Regions from separate parts of the Sporosarcina newyorkensis genome, predicted to be linked through region 1. Evidence: predicted binding sites of a transcription regulator. Region 1 holds the regulator's gene; the other holds the start of a gene.

The links. Region 1 encodes NrdR, which represses ribonucleotide reductase genes. Its sites were predicted from a motif close to AACACNATATATNGTGTT; they were not measured.
Region 2: a site for NrdR is predicted at 6,732-6,749, ahead of B5D59_RS01215 (vitamin B12-dependent ribonucleotide reductase). Genes of this name have one in related genera too.

What each region holds. Positions count from the first base shown of each region.
Region 1 is NZ_FUYJ01000001.1:680,751-691,021, reverse strand. Features, by position in the region: gene polA (DNA polymerase I) at 1-2,436, shown strand, start outside; gene mutM (bifunctional DNA-formamidopyrimidine glycosylase/DNA-(apurinic or apyrimidinic site) lyase) at 2,447-3,319, shown strand; gene coaE (dephospho-CoA kinase) at 3,332-3,931, shown strand; gene B5D59_RS03630 (glyceraldehyde-3-phosphate dehydrogenase) at 4,120-5,142, shown strand; gene nrdR (transcriptional regulator NrdR) at 5,260-5,727, shown strand; gene B5D59_RS03620 (replication initiation and membrane attachment family protein) at 5,761-7,122, shown strand; gene dnaI (primosomal protein DnaI) at 7,123-8,064, shown strand; T-box leader at 8,252-8,478, shown strand; gene thrS (threonine--tRNA ligase) at 8,526-10,271, shown strand, end outside.
Region 2 is NZ_FUYJ01000001.1:222,283-232,553, reverse strand. Features, by position in the region: gene efp (elongation factor P) at 1-192, opposite strand, end outside; gene B5D59_RS01240 (M24 family metallopeptidase) at 215-1,273, opposite strand; gene aroQ (type II 3-dehydroquinate dehydratase) at 1,270-1,716, opposite strand; gene B5D59_RS01230 (hypothetical protein) at 1,792-2,214, opposite strand; gene B5D59_RS01225 (DUF1385 domain-containing protein) at 2,337-3,332, shown strand; gene B5D59_RS01220 (hypothetical protein) at 3,468-4,016, shown strand; gene B5D59_RS01215 (vitamin B12-dependent ribonucleotide reductase) at 4,145-6,706, opposite strand; gene B5D59_RS01210 (lipoate--protein ligase family protein) at 6,869-7,702, opposite strand; gene B5D59_RS01205 (rhodanese-like domain-containing protein) at 7,877-8,227, shown strand; gene B5D59_RS01200 (ATP-binding protein) at 8,289-9,554, shown strand; gene gcvPB (aminomethyl-transferring glycine dehydrogenase subunit GcvPB) at 9,608-10,271, opposite strand, start outside.

The sequences.
Region 1 (10,271 bases):
ACAACGTTCCGGCACAGCACTTTTACAGAATATAAAGGAGGCCGACAAAAGACGCCGCCCGAGCTTTCCGAACAATTTCCCTATATCCGTAAATTGATTGAGGCATTTGGCATCGAGCAATATGAACTCGATCTTTATGAGGCGGATGACATCATTGGTACATTGAGCAGGGAGTGTAGTGAAGCGAAAGCAGAAGTGGTCATCATTTCTGGAGACAAGGACTTGACCCAACTGGCAAACGAACAGACAACGGTGTGTATTACGAGAAAAGGGATTACGGATCTTGAAAAATACACTCCTCAGCATATTGAAGAAAAATACGGCATTGAGCCATTGCAGATCATCGATATGAAAGGCTTGATGGGCGATGCGTCCGACAATATTCCAGGTGTTCCGGGAATTGGGGAGAAAACTGCGCTAAAGCTTTTAAAAGAGTATGGTTCAGTAGAGAATGTTTACCAATCAATCGATCAAATTACCGCCAAAAAAATGAAAGAAAACTTAGTGACGAATAAAGAGCAGGCGTTCATGAGTAAAGAATTGGCAACGATCGAAGTGCATGCGCCAATCGAAGTATCTTTAGCAGATCTAGATTTCGCAGGTCGAAATGAAGAGGAAGTCATCCAGCTTTACAAAGAGCTGCAATTTAATTCGCTTCTCGAAAAATTGGATGCGCCAGTTGAAGTGCAGCACCTTGAAGAAATAGAAATTCAAACTGTCGATGAAGTGACTGCCGATATGTTGACGGATACAATGTCTATCCATGTGGAAATCGATGGAGACAATTATTTATCAGCGTCTATTTTAGGGATTGGCCTGTCGAATGAAACCAATACCTATTTCGTTCCGACTAATGTAGCGGCATCTTCGGCTATGCTTAAAGAATGGCTGGAAGACCATGCGACATTGAAATATGCTTCTGATTCCAAGTCAGCCTATGCGGCGATAGCGAGGCTTGGCATGGAGCTGAACGGCACGGACTTTGATCTCATGCTGGCAGCATATATCGTTAATCCTTCTTTTTCGACAGGAGAAGTAGCAGAGATTGCGCGTTCATTCGGATACCACGGAGTTAAAAGCGATGAAGCGGTTTTTGGCAAAGGTGCAAAAAGATCACTTCCTGATGCAGAACAACTTGCAGAGCATGTCGCAAGAAAAGCGCATGCTGTGTGGGAGCTGTACCCAGTCGTATCCAAGCAGTTGGAAGAAAATGAGCAACAAGAATTATTTCATGAGCTTGAACTGCCATTAGCGAAAATTCTAGGTAAGATGGAAGTGACTGGAGTTAAGACCGATTTGGACGTACTCCAAACAATTGGTCAACAATTGTCCGAACGCCTAGCATTGATTGAGAAGGACATCTATGAAATGGCGGGAGAGAAATTCAATATTAATTCGCCAAAGCAACTCGGTGTAATTCTTTTTGAGAAAATTGGCCTGACACCGATTAAGAAGACGAAAACAGGCTACTCGACAGCAGCCGATGTTTTGGAGAAGCTAGAGAATGAGCATGAAATCATTCAGCATATCCTACTGTATCGTCAGCTTGGTAAGTTGAATTCGACTTATATTGATGGACTTTCAAAAGAGATTCACGAAGATGGAAAAATTCATACGCGCTTCCAGCAAGCCCTGACGCAGACAGGTCGCTTAAGCTCAATCAATCCGAACTTGCAAAATATCCCGATTCGTTTGGAAGAAGGCCGCAAAATACGGGCAGCATTTATTCCTTCCGAACCTGAATGGATTATGTTTGCTGCAGACTATTCACAAATTGAGTTACGTGTATTAGCTCATATCTCGCAGGATGAGAAATTGATCGAGGCCTTCAAGCAAGGCGCGGATATTCATACGAAAACTGCGATGGATGTATTCGGCGTAAGTGAAGAGGATGTCGACAGCAATATGCGCCGTGCAGCCAAAGCTGTCAATTTCGGAATTGTCTACGGCATAAGCGATTATGGATTGTCGCAAAGCTTGAATATTACGCGTAAAGAGGCAGGGGAATTTATCGATACGTATTTGGCTAGTTTCCCGGGTGTAAAACAATATATGGATGACAGTATTGCCGATGCCAAGCAAAAGGGATATGTGACGACTTTGCTTAATAGACGCCGATACTTGCCGGATATTACGAGCTCTAACTTTAATTTGCGCAGCTTTGCAGAACGGACTGCAATGAATACACCGATTCAAGGGACTGCGGCGGATATCATTAAAAAAGCGATGATTGATATGGACGCACGACTTGAAAAAGAACAATTGCAAACACGTATGCTGCTGCAAGTACATGATGAATTGATTTTTGAAGCCCCTGTGGAAGAATTAGAAAGACTAAAAGAAATCGTACCGGAAGTCATGGAACAAACACTTCAGCTTGATGTTCCATTAAAAGTCGATTGGAATCATGGCAAGTCCTGGTACGAAACGAAGTGAGAGGATATACATGCCGGAACTACCCGAAGTAGAAGGAGTGGTGCGAGATCTCGCGCCGCTTGTTGAAGGACGGACGATCAAAGGGCTTTCCGTGTCCGATACGGTCGTAACTTCAAAATTAGCTGGTAAAGAAACGATTATTAAAGGAAAAACTGTAGAGGACTTTCTTCAAGATATGGAACTTATGCACATTCAGAAGATCGTCCGGCGCAGTAAATATATTTATTTTCATCTGAAGAAGCAAGAGCAGTCGTATCTACTCGTCAGCCATTTAGGGATGACGGGTGCTTGGTTTGTCGTCGACTCTTTAAATGGAATTGCAGAAGAGAAGTTTCGTAAACATGCTCATATCTTTTTGGAGATGGAAGATGGCGGTTTACTTATTTATTCGGATATCCGCAGATTCGGAGAGATGCGTCTTTTACAATCAGAAGAAGATTTTCCGCCTCTCCTAGATATGGCACCGGAGCCATTTTCAGAGGAAGCGCTAGATCATTTTCTCGAAATGGCGGAATTCACAAAATATAAAAGTAAAGCGATCAAAGAAGTGATCATGGATGGCAAAGTGATCTCAGGCTGTGGCAATATTTATGCAACAGAAGCATTGTTTCATATGAATATTCATCCAGCGCGAGCCGCGGAAAGAATTAGCAGAAAACGCAAAATTCTGCTGTTCAATGAAATTGTCCGCGTGCTGCAAGAGAGCATAGATGCAGGGGGCAGCACGATTTCGGATTATCGTTCTGTCAACGGCAATGCGGGAACAATGCAAAATCGTTTGCATATGTACGGAAAGAAAGTGTGCAGTACGTGCGAAACGCCTACGAAAAGCAAGCAGATTGCCGGAAGGACTTCCGTCTATTGTCCTGCTTGTCAAAAATGAGGAGTGATAGAAGTGATCATTGGACTGACAGGTAGTATCGCCAGCGGTAAAAGCACAGTGGCCAACATGCTGCGTGAAAAAGGTTACCCTATTGTCGACGCAGACGTCATCGCCCGCCAAGTAGTTGAACCAGGAAGTCCTCTTTTGAATGAAATTCAACATGCATTTGGCAGTGATGTTATTCAAAAAGACGGATCACTCAATCGCGAAGAACTAGGTGCACTAATTTTTCATGATGAAAATAAACGCGTCCAGTTAAACGAACTCATGCACCCGGCAATTAGAGGGGAAATGGTAAGCCAGAAGGAACAATATCTGCAGCAAGGCTATCAAACTGTCATTATGGACATCCCATTGCTTTTTGAAAGCAAATTGCATTCCTATGTAGAAAAGATTCTAGTCGTCTCTGTCACTAAAGAACTGCAAAAACAGCGTCTAATCGCACGTAATGAATTGTCAGAACAAGAGGCAGATGCACGAATTGCCTCCCAGCTCGACATGGATATCAAAGAATCAGGTGCCGACGCAGTCATCCATAATAATGGCACGATAGAAGAAACTGAAAAACAGTTAGAAAAAATACTAGCTGACTGGCAAGCGACGCCATTATAAGGAGTACCCGACGGTACCGCATAATATCCGTAGTTAGTTCATGTTTGCAAGTAGTATTTCTTTCGTATATTTAGAAAATTTATTTTTTAAAATAAACATCTAATAGTGTTGGCTAAATCGTAATATATGTTATACTAATTAACGATAAAAGATAATAAGTATAACATACATGCAGGAGGATCCCTTTCATGACTACTACAATTGCAATTAACGGACTCGGCCGTATTGGACGGATGGTATTCCGTCAAATCATCAAGGAAGAAGATGTTAATTTAGTTGCCGTAAACGCGACATATCCAGCAGAAACGATTGCTCACCTATTAAAATATGATTCCACTCACGGTGTGTTTGACGGTGACATTCAAACTGAAGAAAATGCCATCATTGTAGACGGCAAACGTGTACAACTCATATCTGAACGCGACCCATCAAAGCTGCCGTGGAAAGAACTCGGTGTTGACATCGTGATCGAATCAACAGGTGTATTTAATTCACGTGAAAAAGCAGCACTTCACTTAGGATCCGGAGCAAAGAAAGTAATCTTGACGGCTCCTGGTAAAAATGAAGATGTCACAGTAGTACTTGGTGTTAATGATGATAAACTGGACGTTGAAAAACACAGCGTTATTTCGAATGCCAGCTGTACGACCAACTGTTTGGCGCCAGTAGCAAAAGTATTGAACGATGAGTTTGGTATTGTGAATGGCTTAATGACAACGGTACATGCTTACACGAATGACCAGAAAAACTTGGATAATCCACATAAAGATTTACGTCGTGCTCGTTCTTGCGGCGAGTCAATTATCCCAACTTCAACTGGAGCAGCGAAAGCATTATCTTTAGTCCTCCCTGAACTTGAAGGGAAAATTCATGGCTTGGCATTACGTATTCCAACACCAAACGTATCACTTGTAGACTTAGTTGTAGACGTAGAAAAAGATGTGACTGTTGAGAAAGTGAATAATGCATTTCTAAAAGCAGCAAATGGGCCATTGAAAGGTATCATGCGTTTCACGACGGAACCGCTTGTTTCTATCGACTTCAACACGACAACAGAATCTGCAACGATTGACGGTCTTTCCACGATGGTAATGGGGGATCGTAAGATAAAAGTACTTGCTTGGTATGACAATGAGTGGGGCTATTCAGCACGCGTAGTCCAATTAACTAAAAAAGTAGCAGCTGCTTTGAACAATAAAGTAATTTTATAATGGCAGAGCGAACACTTCACCATAATCGGTGAAGTGTTTTTCATTACCCTTCTGTTGTTGTACCGGCAGTTTCTGTTATAATGAAAGGTACCAATTAAAAATGCGGAGGAACCGACTATGTTATGTCCAGCTTGCCATTACAATGGAACACGCGTTATCGATTCGCGTCCGGCAGAAGAAAATCGCTCAATTCGTAGAAGACGTGAATGCGAAAAATGTAGTTATCGTTTCACGACTTTTGAAAAAGTAGAACATACCCCGCTCATTGTCGTCAAAAAAGACGCAACGCGCGAGGAGTTCAGCAGTGAAAAATTGCTTAGAGGTTTAATTCGTGCCTGTGAAAAGCGAGCCGTCCCTATAGAAAAATTGAAAGGTATTGTTATCTCGATTGAAAAAGAGCTGCGAAGTGCAGGGATCGTAGAAATAGACTCCGATCAAGTAGGTGAAATGGTGATGGAACGGTTGATTGACGTAGACGAAGTTGCATACGTCCGCTTTGCTTCTGTTTATCGGCAATACAAAGATATCACCGTGTTCATAGATGAATTACAGCATTTACAAAGCAGGAAAGACCAACAAGAGTAAATTGTTTAACCAGAGGAGGAGGAGATTGTCATAATGCTTTATACAGAACTACAGCCTGTCGATTCCTTCCAAGTAAAACTAGCGCATCCTTTTTCCTTTTATGACCGGCAGATGATCACTTTGTTTTATCAGCCACTCATCGGTTCAGAGGCTGTCAGTTTGTTTTTGACACTTTGGACGGATGCTGAAAATATGGAGGCCCAAGAGCATACTCATTACTATTTAATGAATATCTTATCATTCCCACTTCAAAGAATTTTTGAAGCGAGAATTTCATTAGAGGCGATTGGATTGCTTCGGACTTATAAAAAAACAGATGAGATGGAGAACCGCTCTTTTCTATACGAGTTACTGCCGCCGCTAGACGCGCCTTCTTTCTTTCACGATCCGTTATTATCCACTTTTTTATTCAGTAAAATAGGTGAACAGCCATATCGCCAACTACGCAGCCGGTTTCTTCAAGAATCAATCAATGAAGAAATGTATCAAGACATTTCCCGTACTTTTTTAGACGTATTTCAGCCTGCAAGAGGGGATCAGGCTATGGAGTTAACATATGGCTTGGAGTTTCAAGGGAAAACAGTTGCCCCTGGAATCCCTTTTTATATGTCAGATTTCAACTTCGAGTTATTTTATAGCGGACTGTCTGAACAAATGATTCCGAAGTCTTCACTTCGCAGTATTTCCCAGGAAATGATAGCAAAACTTTCTTTTTTATATACATTGACGCCTTTGGATATGCAAAAAGTTGTGATGATTGCAATGGACGAAAACCATCAAGTTACAGAGGAGCGGGCGCGAAAAGCCGCCGCTGAATTTTATAAGATGAACCGCTCGAAAGTGCCGCCTCGTTTAAAGAAAGCATTCGCTTTACCGGTAAATGATGAGCCAATGCCAGAAGACTTGAGTCGGGAAGAAGAGTTGGTTTATTATTTAGAAAATATTTCTACAATTGATATGCTAAGGCAGATTACTGACAAAGAACCATTATCAGTCGATATTAATTTAGCAGAAGAACTTATTCTGACTCACGAGTTTCCAATTGGTGTTGTAAATGCGTTGTTCCAATACATCATGTTGCGTAACGATATGAAAATTACGAAAGGCTTTGCAGAACGCATTGCCTCTCATTGGGCAAGTAAAAAAGTAGAGGATGTCAAGACAGCGCTTGAGCTTGCACGAAAAGAACATGATAAATATATGAAGTGGCTAAAAGAAGGAAAACAGCCGAATACAGGTACACGAAAACCAATTCGAGAAGAGAAAGTGCCTGAATGGTTTGCCAAACGTACCAATAAATCGAAAAAAGCAGAAACGCCTTCTGATTTTAACGTAGAGGAAGAACGACGGAAATTAATGAAGGAACTGGGGATTCAAGAAACAGAGGTGAAATAATTGGAACGAATCGGAGATGCTATGAAGCGGGTGGTCAATGCTCCTTCATTGGCTGCAAAATACGAGGAACTTCGGCAAGAAGTGCTAGAAGACATTGCTGTCCAGCAATTCATCAGTGAACATTCAGACGAAATCAATACAGAAGTAGTGAATCGCAGTTTAGGGAAACTGTATGAGTTCTCAACCGCCTCGCATGCTTGTGAACGCTGTCCAAACCTAGAAGGCTGCGTCAATGTCATGAAAGGATTCGAACCCAAACTGGTAATCGCACAGCGTCTCATCGACCTGGACTACGTCGTCTGTCCGACCAAGCAACTTGACGATGAACGTCGAAATGTATCGAAAATGGTCAATAGCATGTATATGCCAAAAGATGTGATGGAAGCTCGACTGTCAAATGTCGATTTTAAAACTGAAGACAGCCGTGTCCAAATCATGCGGGCTGCGAAGAATTTTTTGAACACCATTGACTCCACAGGTGAGATTCCTGAACGCGGTTTGTATTTGTATGGAGATTATGGAGTTGGGAAGTCCTTCATATTAGGCGCTTTGGCGAATGAACTGGCAACACGTAAAATTCAAACAGTTGTTGTATACGTCCCAGAGTTTTTACGTGAAATGAAGCAATCTATCCAAAACCAGACATTGGATGAAAAAGTGGAATTCGTCAAAAAAGCTCCGATATTAATGTTGGATGATATCGGTGCTGAAACGATGTCAAGCTGGACCAGAGATGAAGTGCTCGGTACCATCTTGCAATATCGAATGGCCGAAAAATTGCCTGTCTTCTTCACATCCAATTTCGATTACGATGTGCTCGAACATCATTTGACCACATCTCAGCGCGGTGAAAAGGAACCGATGAAAGCAGGCCGGCTCATGGAAAGAATTCGCATGGTCAGCACTCCGCTCAAACTGGGCGGTAAAAACTGGCGGGATTGATGTTATATAATGTTTTTTATTAAGGCTTAAAGCGTCCCGTCTGCAGCATAAATCTCGTGTCGCCGCTAAACTTTACTTATGCCATTTCATCGGATTTTGGTTATGAAATTAAGGAAATAAGAAAATAAACTTGCAATTCCGCTCAGACTTTTTTATACTATTACTCAGTTCAATATAAATAATTTGTCAAAATGCATCGAAGAGGACAACAGTTACTTTTTCACCTTTCAGAGAGCAGGGGCATGGCTGAAACCCTTGCAGGCAGGAAAAATAATTTACCACCTCCAAGCAGCATCAGTGAATATAGTAGCTGATGACGGTAACGGCCCGTTAGCCGATCGAAAGCTTCATCTATTCGCAAATGCGAACAGAAGGAAGAAGGGTGGAACCACGAGCTCAAGCCTCGTCCCTTTAGGGATGAGGCTTTTTTGTGTTCAAAAAAAGAAAGGGAGTATGGCAAAATGGCAGAAAACATTCATTTAACTTTTCCGGATGGAGCAGTAAAGGAATTTGAAAATGGAACAACAACAGAAGATGTTGCGGGGTCTATCAGTCCTGGATTGCGAAAAAGTGCATTGGCAGGGAAAATTGGAGATCAGCTAATCGATTTGAAAACACCGATCCATGAAGATGGGGAAATCAGTATCGTGACACCAACTTCAGACGAAGCATTGGAAATCTTACGTCATAGTACTGCTCACCTTTTAGCACAAGCTGTCAAACGTAAGTTTCCTGACGCGAAGCTTGGAATCGGTCCGGTTATTGAAAACGGATTTTACTATGATATCGATTCACCGACGCCGATCACAGCAGAGGATCTACCAGAATTAGAAAAAGAAATGAAACGGATCATTGGTGAAAATCTTCCTATTGTGCGTCATGATGTTTCACGAGAAGAAGCAGAAAAACGTTTCAAAGAAATTGATGATGAATATAAATTGGAACTTCTTGAAGCAATTCCCGAGGGTGAACAAGTCTCAATCTATGAACAAGGCGAGTTTTTCGACCTTTGCCGTGGAATTCACGTACCGTCTACCGGTAAACTAAAAGAGTTCAAATTGCTCAGCATTGCGGGCGCTTATTGGAGAGGGAACTCTGACAATAAAATGCTTCAACGTATTTACGGAACAGCTTTCTTCAAAAAAGATGAACTGAAAGAGCATTTGCGTTTATTGGAAGAAGCGAAAGAGCGTGACCACCGTAAAATCGGTAAAGAACTGAACCTTTTTACGAACTCTCAAAAAGTAGGACAAGGTTTGCCGCTATGGCTGCCAAAAGGCGCTACAATTCGTCGAGTCATCGAACGGTATATTGTAGATAAAGAGGAAAGACTGGGTTACGATCACGTCTATACACCTGTTTTGGGAAGTGTAGATTTATACAAGACATCCGGACACTGGGACCACTATCAAGACAGCATCTTCCCGGTGATGGAAATGGATAATGAAAGCCTGATCCTGCGCCCGATGAACTGTCCTCATCATATGATGGTCTATAAGAATGGTATTCACTCTTACAGGAACTTACCTGTTCGAATTGCTGAACTTGGAACCATGCATCGTTATGAAATGTCTGGGGCACTTTCCGGTTTGCAAAGGGTACGCGGAATGACGTTAAACGATGCGCATATCTTTGTTCGTCCTGATCAAATTAAAGAAGAATTGAAAAATGTAATTTTATTAATTATCGAAGTGTATAAAGACTTTAATATTAAAGATTATACGTTCCGTCTGTCATATCGTGATCCCGCGGATACAAAGAAATACTTTGATGATGATGAAATGTGGGAACGCGCACAGTCCATGCTGAAAGAAGCAATGGATGAGTTAGAGCTTCCTTATACAGAAGAAGAAGGCGAAGCCGCATTCTATGGTCCGAAACTGGATGTTCAAGTGAAAACAGCTATCGGCATGGAAGAAACACTTTCTACGGCACAACTCGATTTCCTTCAGCCTGAACGCTTCGACTTAACGTACATTGGCGAAGACGGGAAACAACATCGTCCAGTCGTCATCCACCGTGGTGTCGTATCCACAATGGAACGTTTCGTTGCATTCTTAATCGAAGAATATAAAGGAGCTTTCCCGACTTGGCTTGCACCTGTTCAAGTAGAAGTGATCCCGGTCTCGCCTGAAGTGCATTTCGACTATGCAATTCAAGTGAAAGAGCAATTGACAGCAGCTGGATTCCGCGTCGATGTAGACAGC
Region 2 (10,271 bases), 460 kb from region 1:
CTGTGCTTTTTCTACTTTTTCACCTGCACGGAACGTCTTTTCATTGACGTTGCCTGTACGAAGATTACGCAATTTCGAACGAACGAATGCTGCGCCTTTCCCTGGCTTTACGTGTTGGAAATCCATAACACGCCAAATATCACCGTCAAATTCAATTGTTAATCCTGTACGAAACTCGTTTACTGAAATCATTCGTATTCCTCCAATTAATCGATTATAAAATAAGCAGTTCTTTTGTAGACTTAGTCAATCGTTCATTGCCCGTTTCAGTGATCAGAATGTCATCCTCGATCCGAACACCGCCGATCCCAGGCAAATAAATCCCCGGCTCCACCGTCACGGCCATATTCGGCACCAAGACCGTTTCTGAGCGGTACGATAAGGCGGGTGCTTCATGGACTTCCATGCCAATCCCATGACCCGTTGAATGACCGAATGCATCTCCGTAGCCTTTTGACTTGATGTAACCGCGAGCAATTGCGTCTGCTTCAATCCCTGTCATGCCAGGCTTGATATTTTCAACCGCTAATTGCTGTGCGGTCAATGTCACATCATAAATCTCTACTAGTTTAGCAGAAGGCTGGCCTACAGATACTGTTCTGGTAATATCAGAAATATATCCATTATAGAGCGCACCATAGTCCATTGTAACAAAATCACCATTCTCAATCACTTTATCAGAAGCAACCCCATGTGGTAAAGCCCCTCTTTCGCCCGAAGCGACAATGATGTCAAATGAAGAGGATGTTGCACCTTGCTGGCGCATAAAAAACTCCAATTCATTGGCGATTTCCAGTTCTGTTTTTCCTGCTCTGATGACGGAGCAAATATAAACAAACGCAGCATCCGCAATGGCGGCAGCTTGCTTTAATATTTCAATTTCTTCCGGTGTCTTAATCAGACGAAGTTTTTCCACCAGGCCGGCAACAGGGACTAGTTGTGCATCTACATGTTCATCATACATTTGGAATTGACTGTAGCTAAGATGCTCTTTTTCGAACCCTAATTTGCTGATTTTCATTTCTTTCACTTGATGGGCGACTTCTTGAATCATCGTTCCTGTATGCTGCACGATACGATAGCCTGTAAGCTGAGTATTCGCTTGATCCATATAACGAAAATCTGTAATGAAAACGGCGTCGTTGCGAGAAATGATCACGGATCCCGCAGAACCTGTAAAGTTGGTCATATAGCGGCGGTTGTAAGGGCTCGTAATGAGTAATGCATCCAATTCTTGTTCTTCTAACAGTTTGCGCAGTTGTTCAATTTTCAAGACGTTCTCCCCTCTCGTTTTAGCAGAAATGCATGGAAGGCGAGATCATATCCTGCTGTACCAAATCCGCAAAGCTGCCCTGCCGCAACCGGCGCAATGACAGAGGTATGACGAAACTCTTCGCGGGTATGTATATTTGAGATATGGACTTCGATTACTGGAACAGATATGGATGCAATAGCATCCCGGAGCGCAATGCTGTAATGTGTGAACGCACCTGGATTAAAGATGATTCCGTCAATTCCCGCATCTTCTGCATCGTGGATCCGATTGATGAGTTCTCCTTCTACGTTGGATTGGAAACAAGACAGTCCTATATCTGATTCGTCAGCCAACCGCTGAATTCTTGCTTCTATATCTGCCAATGTCTCCGCCCCGTAGATATCAGGCTCTCTCTTGCCCAAACGATTCAAGTTCGGACCATTTAACAGTAACAGTTCCATCTAATTCCCTCCCACTCATTTTCCTTCCTATTTTAGCACAATGAGTTAGGCTGACAAACTAATTCTATTTCTGTTTTAAAACGTTTTTCTCATATAGACGGATGTGCCGATAACAAATCGGACGACCATCGCGAGTAGACAAGCAAATGGGATGGATAGTTTTTTCAAAAATTGCTTCATTGTTAATTCTGCGTTTACATGGATTGCCCATTCAATGAAAACCAGCGCAATGATGGTGATGATCAGAGACGATACTGAAGGTGGAATTTTGGATGTAAAGAGCGCGATCATATATAAAAGAAAAAAAAGTACGAAGCAGACAATTCCTAATAAAGTCCACTTGAACCAGCCCGGAGTCGTAGTGAATATGTGTAATCTTTCTGACCAACCGACTGGAGACCATTTGATAAATTTGAAGACTTGCAGAAATTTTAATGAAAAGATAGATAAGACAGCAGCCATCAGAGCTGTCCAGAAGTGTGTTGCAGTTATTCGCATAATAATCCCTCCTGCTTCATTGTCGGATTTTTTTGCTGTTTTTAAACATCTCAATGGTGCATTTTCAGTTTTTTTAGTACACTATAGATATCGTTTCTAACGACAGAAAGTGTGGGTATGTAATGGGTAAACCTAAAACTCCTCCTGCATACGGAGGACAAGCACTTATAGAAGGTGTAATGTTTGGCGGTAAAAAGGATACGGTAACCGCCATTCGCAGGAAAGATGATACGATTGAATATTTTCATGTACCGAGGGAAGAACATCCCGTCCGTCAAAAACTCAAGAAAATCCCTTTAATTCGGGGAATTGTTGCGTTGATCGAATCTGCTGGGAATGGTTCAAAACATCTAACATTTGCGAGTGACCGCTATGATGTAATGCCAGGAGAAGAAGATGAACAGCAAGGAGAAGAAGAAACATCGAAGCTCGTGATGGTTTTAGGTGTAGCCGCAGTCGGAGTGCTGACATTTTTATTCAGCAAGTTCGTCTTTACGCTCGTGCCAGTCTTCTTGGCGGAATTATTCCAGTCGGTAGCGCCTGGTAAAACCGCACAGATTATGCTGGAAAGTTTTTTCAAGTTAGTCCTTCTGCTGACATACATCGGGCTTATCTCTATGACCCCGCTCATCAAACGTGTTTTCCAATACCATGGTGCGGAACATAAAGTGATCAACAACTATGAGAACCATATGGAGATGACGGTTGAAAATGTCCAATCGCAATCCAGACTGCATTATCGATGCGGCAGCAGTTTCATATTGTTTACAGTCATCGTTGGAATGTTCATCTATTTCCTAGTTCCAACCGACCCGCTTTGGCTACGTGTCGTCAACCGGATTTTATTGATTCCTGTCGTGTTGGGTGTTTCTTTTGAAGTACTTCAGCTAACCAATGCTGTACGAAATGTACCTGTTCTTCGTTATCTAGGCTATCCTGGACTTTGGTTGCAATTACTGACAACAAAAGAGCCGGACGATAAGCAAGTGGAAGTAGCGATTGCTTCTTTCGAGAAGTTATTGGAAGTGGAACAATACGGGGTCAGTGCGTTGAACTCGGAAGTGGCGGTTGAAAAAGAAGCAGTGGAAGAACAGAAACCTGTAACGATTCTGTCATAAGTTAAATGGCACCTCAAAGGTCGGGTAGTATCCTGACTTTTGGGGTGTTTTTGATTCTAGGCAAACCGGAGCTTTACCGTGAAAGTATGATTGAAATTATGCGGAACATACTATACTCAAATTTAATTTAGGGTGATGAAATTGAAAAAGTTTTTTTCGGTTCTACTGGTTTTATTTGGTGCAGTAGTTTCCGTATTGATTTTTGGAACAGCTAAAGCGAATTCATCCAATATACCGCCCTCCCTTGAGGAAGTATACACTCGAATAGGATATACATCCCCGGATGAAGCAGTGAAAAAGTTTGAAAGTCATTTTAACCATGTTTTAAAATTACCAAAGATCAAGCCTTCTATTTCTTTCACTCATCAATTGGGAAGATTTTCCGAAGACACCGAATACAACCTCAATGACTCTTTGGAAATCAAGTTTATTAATAGTGAAATTGTAGAAAACCATTATAAAATTGTTATCCGACCTTTGGAGAATACATTAACTTTTAAAAGTAATGCCAATCAGAAAGATTACACGCTTAAAAATGGACAAAAAGCCCTTTATATTGAGCATCCGTTATTTAATTTTTTGATTTTTGAACATGATCATTGGCAATACGTGCTTGCAATTGATAAAAGCGTTTCTGAAATAACAGCTGATACATTGGTTGAGATTGCCAACTCAATTGAATAAGTCGTATCTCTTCTTACATCAACACTTCTGAACGTTAGGTATATACAAACATTGTAAAGACCGCTAATCCATTATGAATTAGCGGTCTTTGTGTTTTATTGTACTCAAATTAACCAGATGTATCTTCCTTACAGCCCGCACTTCAATTGCGCTTGGCAATTCGTACATGTATTGCATCCGCCAATTTCCTCAACTGTACCTTGTCGGCAGACCGGGCATGTATCGCCTACTTCAGAGCCGATTGTGACGTTAGTAGAACGCAATGCTTGAATCGTATTGACGAGTACGACTTTCGGCTGTTCCGTGACTTCTACTAACTCTTCTGTATCCGGAATATTTTCTTCCGCTTTTAGAGTCAAGACTTGCGAATCACGGCTGCCGTCGACATATACTGTACCGCCTTTCGCTCCACCTTTATACAATCTTTCATAGACGCTCTCGACTTGCTCAACAGTATAGCCACGCGGCGCGTTGACCGTTTTCGATATCGAGCTGTCGATCCAGCGCTGGATGATGCATTGTACGTCCGCATGCGCTTCAGGTGCAAGCTCCATTGATGAAATAAACCAATTCGGTAAATTTTCCGGATCAGCATCTTGATTGTTTTGCAAATACTCTTCTACGATTTCCGCTTTCACTTCGATGAATTTACCGAGACGTCCGCTTCGGTAATACGTAAAGGAGAAATATGGTTCAAGGCCGGTAGAAACTCCAACCATTGTTCCAGTGGACCCAGTCGGAGCAACTGTCAGTAAATGGGAGTTTCGGATACCATGCTCTAGAATCGCTTCTCGAATATCTTCAGGCATACGTTTCATATAACCTGTCTCAATAAATGCCTGACGCAATGCTTTTGTTTCTTCATCTGTCTTGCCAATCAAGAATGGGAAACTTCCTTTTTCTTTCGCAAGTTCAATTGATTCGCGGTAAGCAGTAGTCGCAATCGCTTCAAATACTTCATCCACCAATTGATTGCCTTCAGGCGATCCGTATTCTTTTTCGCAATAGATGTGAAGATCTGCGAGTCCCATGACGCCCAGTCCTACTCGGCGTTCGCCAAGGGCTTGTACTTTATTTTCTTCTAAGAAATATGGGGTTGCATCGATGACGTTATCTTGCATGCGCACACCGATTCGAACGGTTTCTTTTAATTTCTCGAAGTTCACTGTCTTCGTTTCTTTATCTGCCATCTCAGCAAGATTGACAGCTGCCAAATTACAGACAGAATATGGTGCAAGTGGTTGTTCACCACACGGGTTCGTCGCTACAACTTGCTGTCCATACGCTTTCGCATTCGTTTCGTCATTCGCATTATCAATAAAGAAAATTCCCGGTTCCGCAGAATATGTTGCGCAAATATTGATAAGATCCCATAATGCGCGGGCTTTGATCGTACGGTACACGCGGACTTCGTGACCAAGTCTTTCCCATTCGCGCACATCACCGACTTCATGCCACTGTTCGTTGTAATGCACCATTTCTTCAGGTGAATAATTTTCAACTGCCGGGAAACGAAGATCGTAATCGCCGTCTTCCTCCACGGCTTTCATGAAATCATCCGTTAATGTAACGGAAATATTCGCACCTGTTAAAAATTCCGGATTATGAACTGTATATGTTCCGCCATCCTGCAATTTCAGCTCTGCATCGCGAATGATTGCATCGTTGAAGCCGCCTTGGCCAGGAATTTGCTTATAATTCGTGATACCTTGATACATCGCTTCTTCTTGCGGTGTCAATGGTTTGAAATTCAATTTTTCATTCGCGAGTTTCTGAATTAACTCGTCTTCCGTGTTTTCGATCAAATAACGCAAAATTCGCGGATTCTGCATCTTGGAGATGATAAATTCACAAATGTCAGGGTGCCAGTTAGCTAACATAATCATTTGTGCTCCACGTCTTGATCCACCCTGCTCAACTAGATGTGTCAATTTCGCAATATCGTCCAGCCACGAAACAGAACCAGAAGATCTTCCGTTCACTCCGCGTGCCAGTGTGTTTCGCGGTCGCAATGTCGAACCATTCGTCCCTACACCGCCGCCACGACTCATGATTTCCATCACTTGCTTGCGGTGATCTGAAATTCCTTCACGAGAATCCGGAACGAAAGGCATGACGTAACAATTGAAGAATGTAACATCCGTTTCCGAACCTGCTCCGTACAGAACTCGTCCAGCTGGAACAAAATTTAATGATTTCAACTGCTCGTAGAACATCTCATACGATTGCGTTCTTCTGTCCGCTGTTTTCTCTACAGTAGCTAAGCCTGTCGCATTCCGTTTTGCGATTTGTTCGTAATACACTTCAAGAGGTTTCTCTAGCACATCTAACGGCCGCGAGATGATTCCTTTGTGTTGTTCCTCAGGATCGTCAATGGAAGAGCGGTATTCTTCTTCGATCCAAATTTCCGCCTTCCCTTCTGCCTTGTCCAACTTTGTAATATATCCCAATCCGCGTGCAGGGAATTTCGGATCTTCCCTAACTGTCAAGACAACAAAGTCTCCTACCTTCAACGTCTTTTTTTCAGTGTCTTTAAATGAATAGCGATCGATCATCACGAGACGCGACACCCCGCTATGCGTCAGTTTCATATCCTCAGTGATCGGGTGCACTTGATGAAATTGTGAAATGTCCTCATTTAACTGCTTTTTGTCCAGAAATGGCTCGCCTTGTTTCGAAACCGTAACCATATAACATCCTCCTTCGACTTCATAGAACACAACATGTTGTGTTCTCTCTATTCCCTAATCTACTATATCTTGAAACTTTGTCAATCCACAAATTTTGTATTCGAGTTTAAAAAGATTGATACAACAACCTTCCTTTAAAAAAATAAAGCAAAAGAACTAACTTTACTTTTTGTAATTCCAGTCATCATTGGCATATTTTTCATTCTCGATTTGACGCACCAATGCCATTTGTTCTTCCGTTAATTCGAGTGGCTCCAATGAAATATCCAATGCCTTTTCAAAGCCTAGCGAAAAGGCCACTTTGCATTCATCGACTGTGATGTCTCGATCTGTCAGCCGATCAATTGCAATTGCCCGGTCTGGCAATGTTCTGCGCACACGTTCCTTCAACTCCGGAGATGAATATTTAAAAATAGACGTCAGCTTGTCTACATCTAGACTCATCAGTATGGCACCGTGTTGGAGAATCACTCCTTTTTGACGTGTCTGCGCACTGCCCGCGACTTTTTTTCCTTCCACCACTAATTCATACCAACTTGGCGCATCGAAGCAAACCCCACTCTTAGGGTTCCTTAATTGGTCCGTCACGTCTTTATCCGGAATGGAGAACTCCGCCTGCAAACCTAAGTTGCGGAAGCCTTGGAGCAGACCGCCTGAGATCACACGATATGCTTCTGTGACGGATTCCGGCATTCCTTTATAGTGCTCACTGACAATCACACTGTAAGTCAATTCATGCTCATGCAGAACGCCTCTGCCACCCGTCGGTCTGCGGACAAAGCCCAACTCCAGTTCTTTTACCTTTTCCATATCGATATCTTTTTCTATACGCTGAAAATAACCGATGGATAATGTTGCGGGAGACCATTCATAAAAACGCAGAACCGGTCCGATTTCCCCACGGCTATGTAAGTCAAGAAGCGCTTCATCCAGCGCCATATTGAAAGAAGGTGTACACTTACCCGAATCCACATAATGCCAAACTGCTTTTGTCATATTCATTCTCCTTCGTCTATCGTACTGCATTTATGCTATATGAAATCGTGAACGAAAAAAACAATAACGCATTACATTTTATCATTCCGATTGAACTGATGCTAGAAAATCTTTATACTAGAGATATTGATAAAAGGGGGAAGTTTTTTGACGTATTATATTTTAGGAGCCGTTGTGCTCGCGATCATTCTTTATTTCGTTATTACATACGTTCGGGTGGGAAAAGCTCTTACCACTTTAACACAGGAAGAATTCATTCAAGGATACCGAAAAGCACAATTGATTGACATCCGTGAACCAAAAGATTTCGACGCTGGACATATTTTAGGTGCACGAAATATTCCATTCACTCAGTTCACCCAGCGCTATAGAGAAATACGTCCTGATAAGCCGATTTATCTTTACGACCAAAACACAAGCCGTACAGGCCGCGCAGCTTTATTCCTTAAGAAAAAAGGTTGTACGGAAATCTATCAACTACGTGGCGGGTTCAAGCAATGGACAGGCAAGATCAAAACAAAATAATAATACTAGATCCTCCTTAATCGGGAGGATTTACTATTTCTAAAGGAGAATTACACAATCCATGAAACAGGAATTTTTAATCTCTCTCAGCTCGGACCACTATGAAAAATTGCCTCATTACCAAAATTACAGCGTCATCATCCAGGCCATTATAAACAAACTTAACAAGCACTCCGCTGCGGGTTGGCGGATTGTTCAAGTAGATGAATTCGCTTCGTATACAGAGACGATGCTCCCTGAACTGATTCATCGTAAAAAATTGCCCTATCAATCACTTTGCCACATTTATGAGACACTGCCCACAGAAAAGATTCAGCAAGATGGATCTACAAGTGGTTTTGCCTTGCAAAGCGCTGAAACAATTGACAATCAGTTGATCTTTTTTCCTGACCATCAAATAGCAATAGCTAATATTAGCTACTATGTCGCCACTGGTTCTACATGGTCGGAACATACGGTCTTTGCTCCGTCGGCAGAGCATGTGAAGAACTTTATTGAAGAATTGAATAATCTGCAACGCGAGTCGATGAAGACGAATATCACGTATTTAGTCGACACGGAAGAAGGAATCGAAAAGAAAACTTACGGCTTAGGAGAACAAATTGAACGAAGCGACGTATTATTGGATGAGCATTTAAAAAACGAGCTTTACCGCTCAATCGATGAATTTTTCCATGACGACGGTGCATTTTTCAAAGAATACGGATTGCCGTATAAACGGGGGATTTTGCTCTATGGCTCTCCGGGTAACGGCAAAACGACACTTGTTCGCTCGATTACCGGAACGACCGACGCACCTGTTGTTTATTGGCAAATCACGGAATTCACAGGCAGTCATTCCGTACAGGAAGTGTTTTCTACAGTGGAACGGCTGGCGCCTGCAATTCTCGTTATTGAGGATATTGACTCCATGCCTGAACATATGCGAAGTACTTTTTTGAATATATTAGACGGTGTGCACGTCAGAGACGGCTTATTCATCATTGGCACGACGAACTATCCCGAACGGATTGACCCTGCTTTAATCAATCGGGCAGGACGCTTCGATAGTACGTATGAAATCGTCTCTCCTATTGAAGATGTACGCAAACAATATATCGAAAAACTTGATCGTAAGAAACTATTAAATGACAACGCAACGAATGAAATCGCTAAAAAAACAAAAGGCTTATCGATTTCTCAATTAAATGAATTGTATATGTCGATTGCCCTAACCTACCATTACGAAGGCATTATTATTTACGATGAACGCATCCGGCAACTACAAAAACAACATAGGCAAGCCACTCGAAATGATTGGGATACCGATTCTTCTATCGGATTCTAATGTTCGCGTAAAAAAGGAGAGACGAGTCATTCCGTCTCTCCTTTTCTTATTGGTTAAGCTTCCTTCGTGTAACGCAATACCGGCTTGCGAGCTGCCTTTGTTTCATCCAAGCGGCCAATTACTGTCGTATGCGGTGCTTCCTGGACGATTTTAGGGTTCTCTTCTACCTCTTTCGCAATTTGAATCATTGCCTCAATAAACGCATCCAGTGTCTCCTTAGACTCTGTTTCCGTCGGCTCGATCATCATACCCTCTTCAACGTTCAACGGGAAATAAATCGTTGGCGGATGGTAACCGAAATCCAGGAGGCGTTTCGCCATATCGAGCGTGCGCACGCCTAATTTCTTTTGACGACGACCAGACAACACAAATTCGTGTTTACAATGTTGTGTATACGGCAAATCGAAATAAGGCTCCAGACGACGCATCATATAGTTGGCATTCAACACAGCGTATTCCGTCACGGCTTTCAAGCCATCCGGACCCATCGTACGGATATATGTGTAAGCGCGTAAATAAATACCGAAGTTACCGTAGTATGGTTTCACGCGGCCGATTGACTGTGGTACATCATAATCAAGAACATAACGATCTTCTTTCTTCGCAATAATCGGTTTCGGCATGAACGCGGCCAATTCCTCCGTTACGCCAACTGGACCAGAACCTGGGCCACCGCCGCCGTGTGGACCCGTAAATGTTTTATGCAAGTTCAAATGA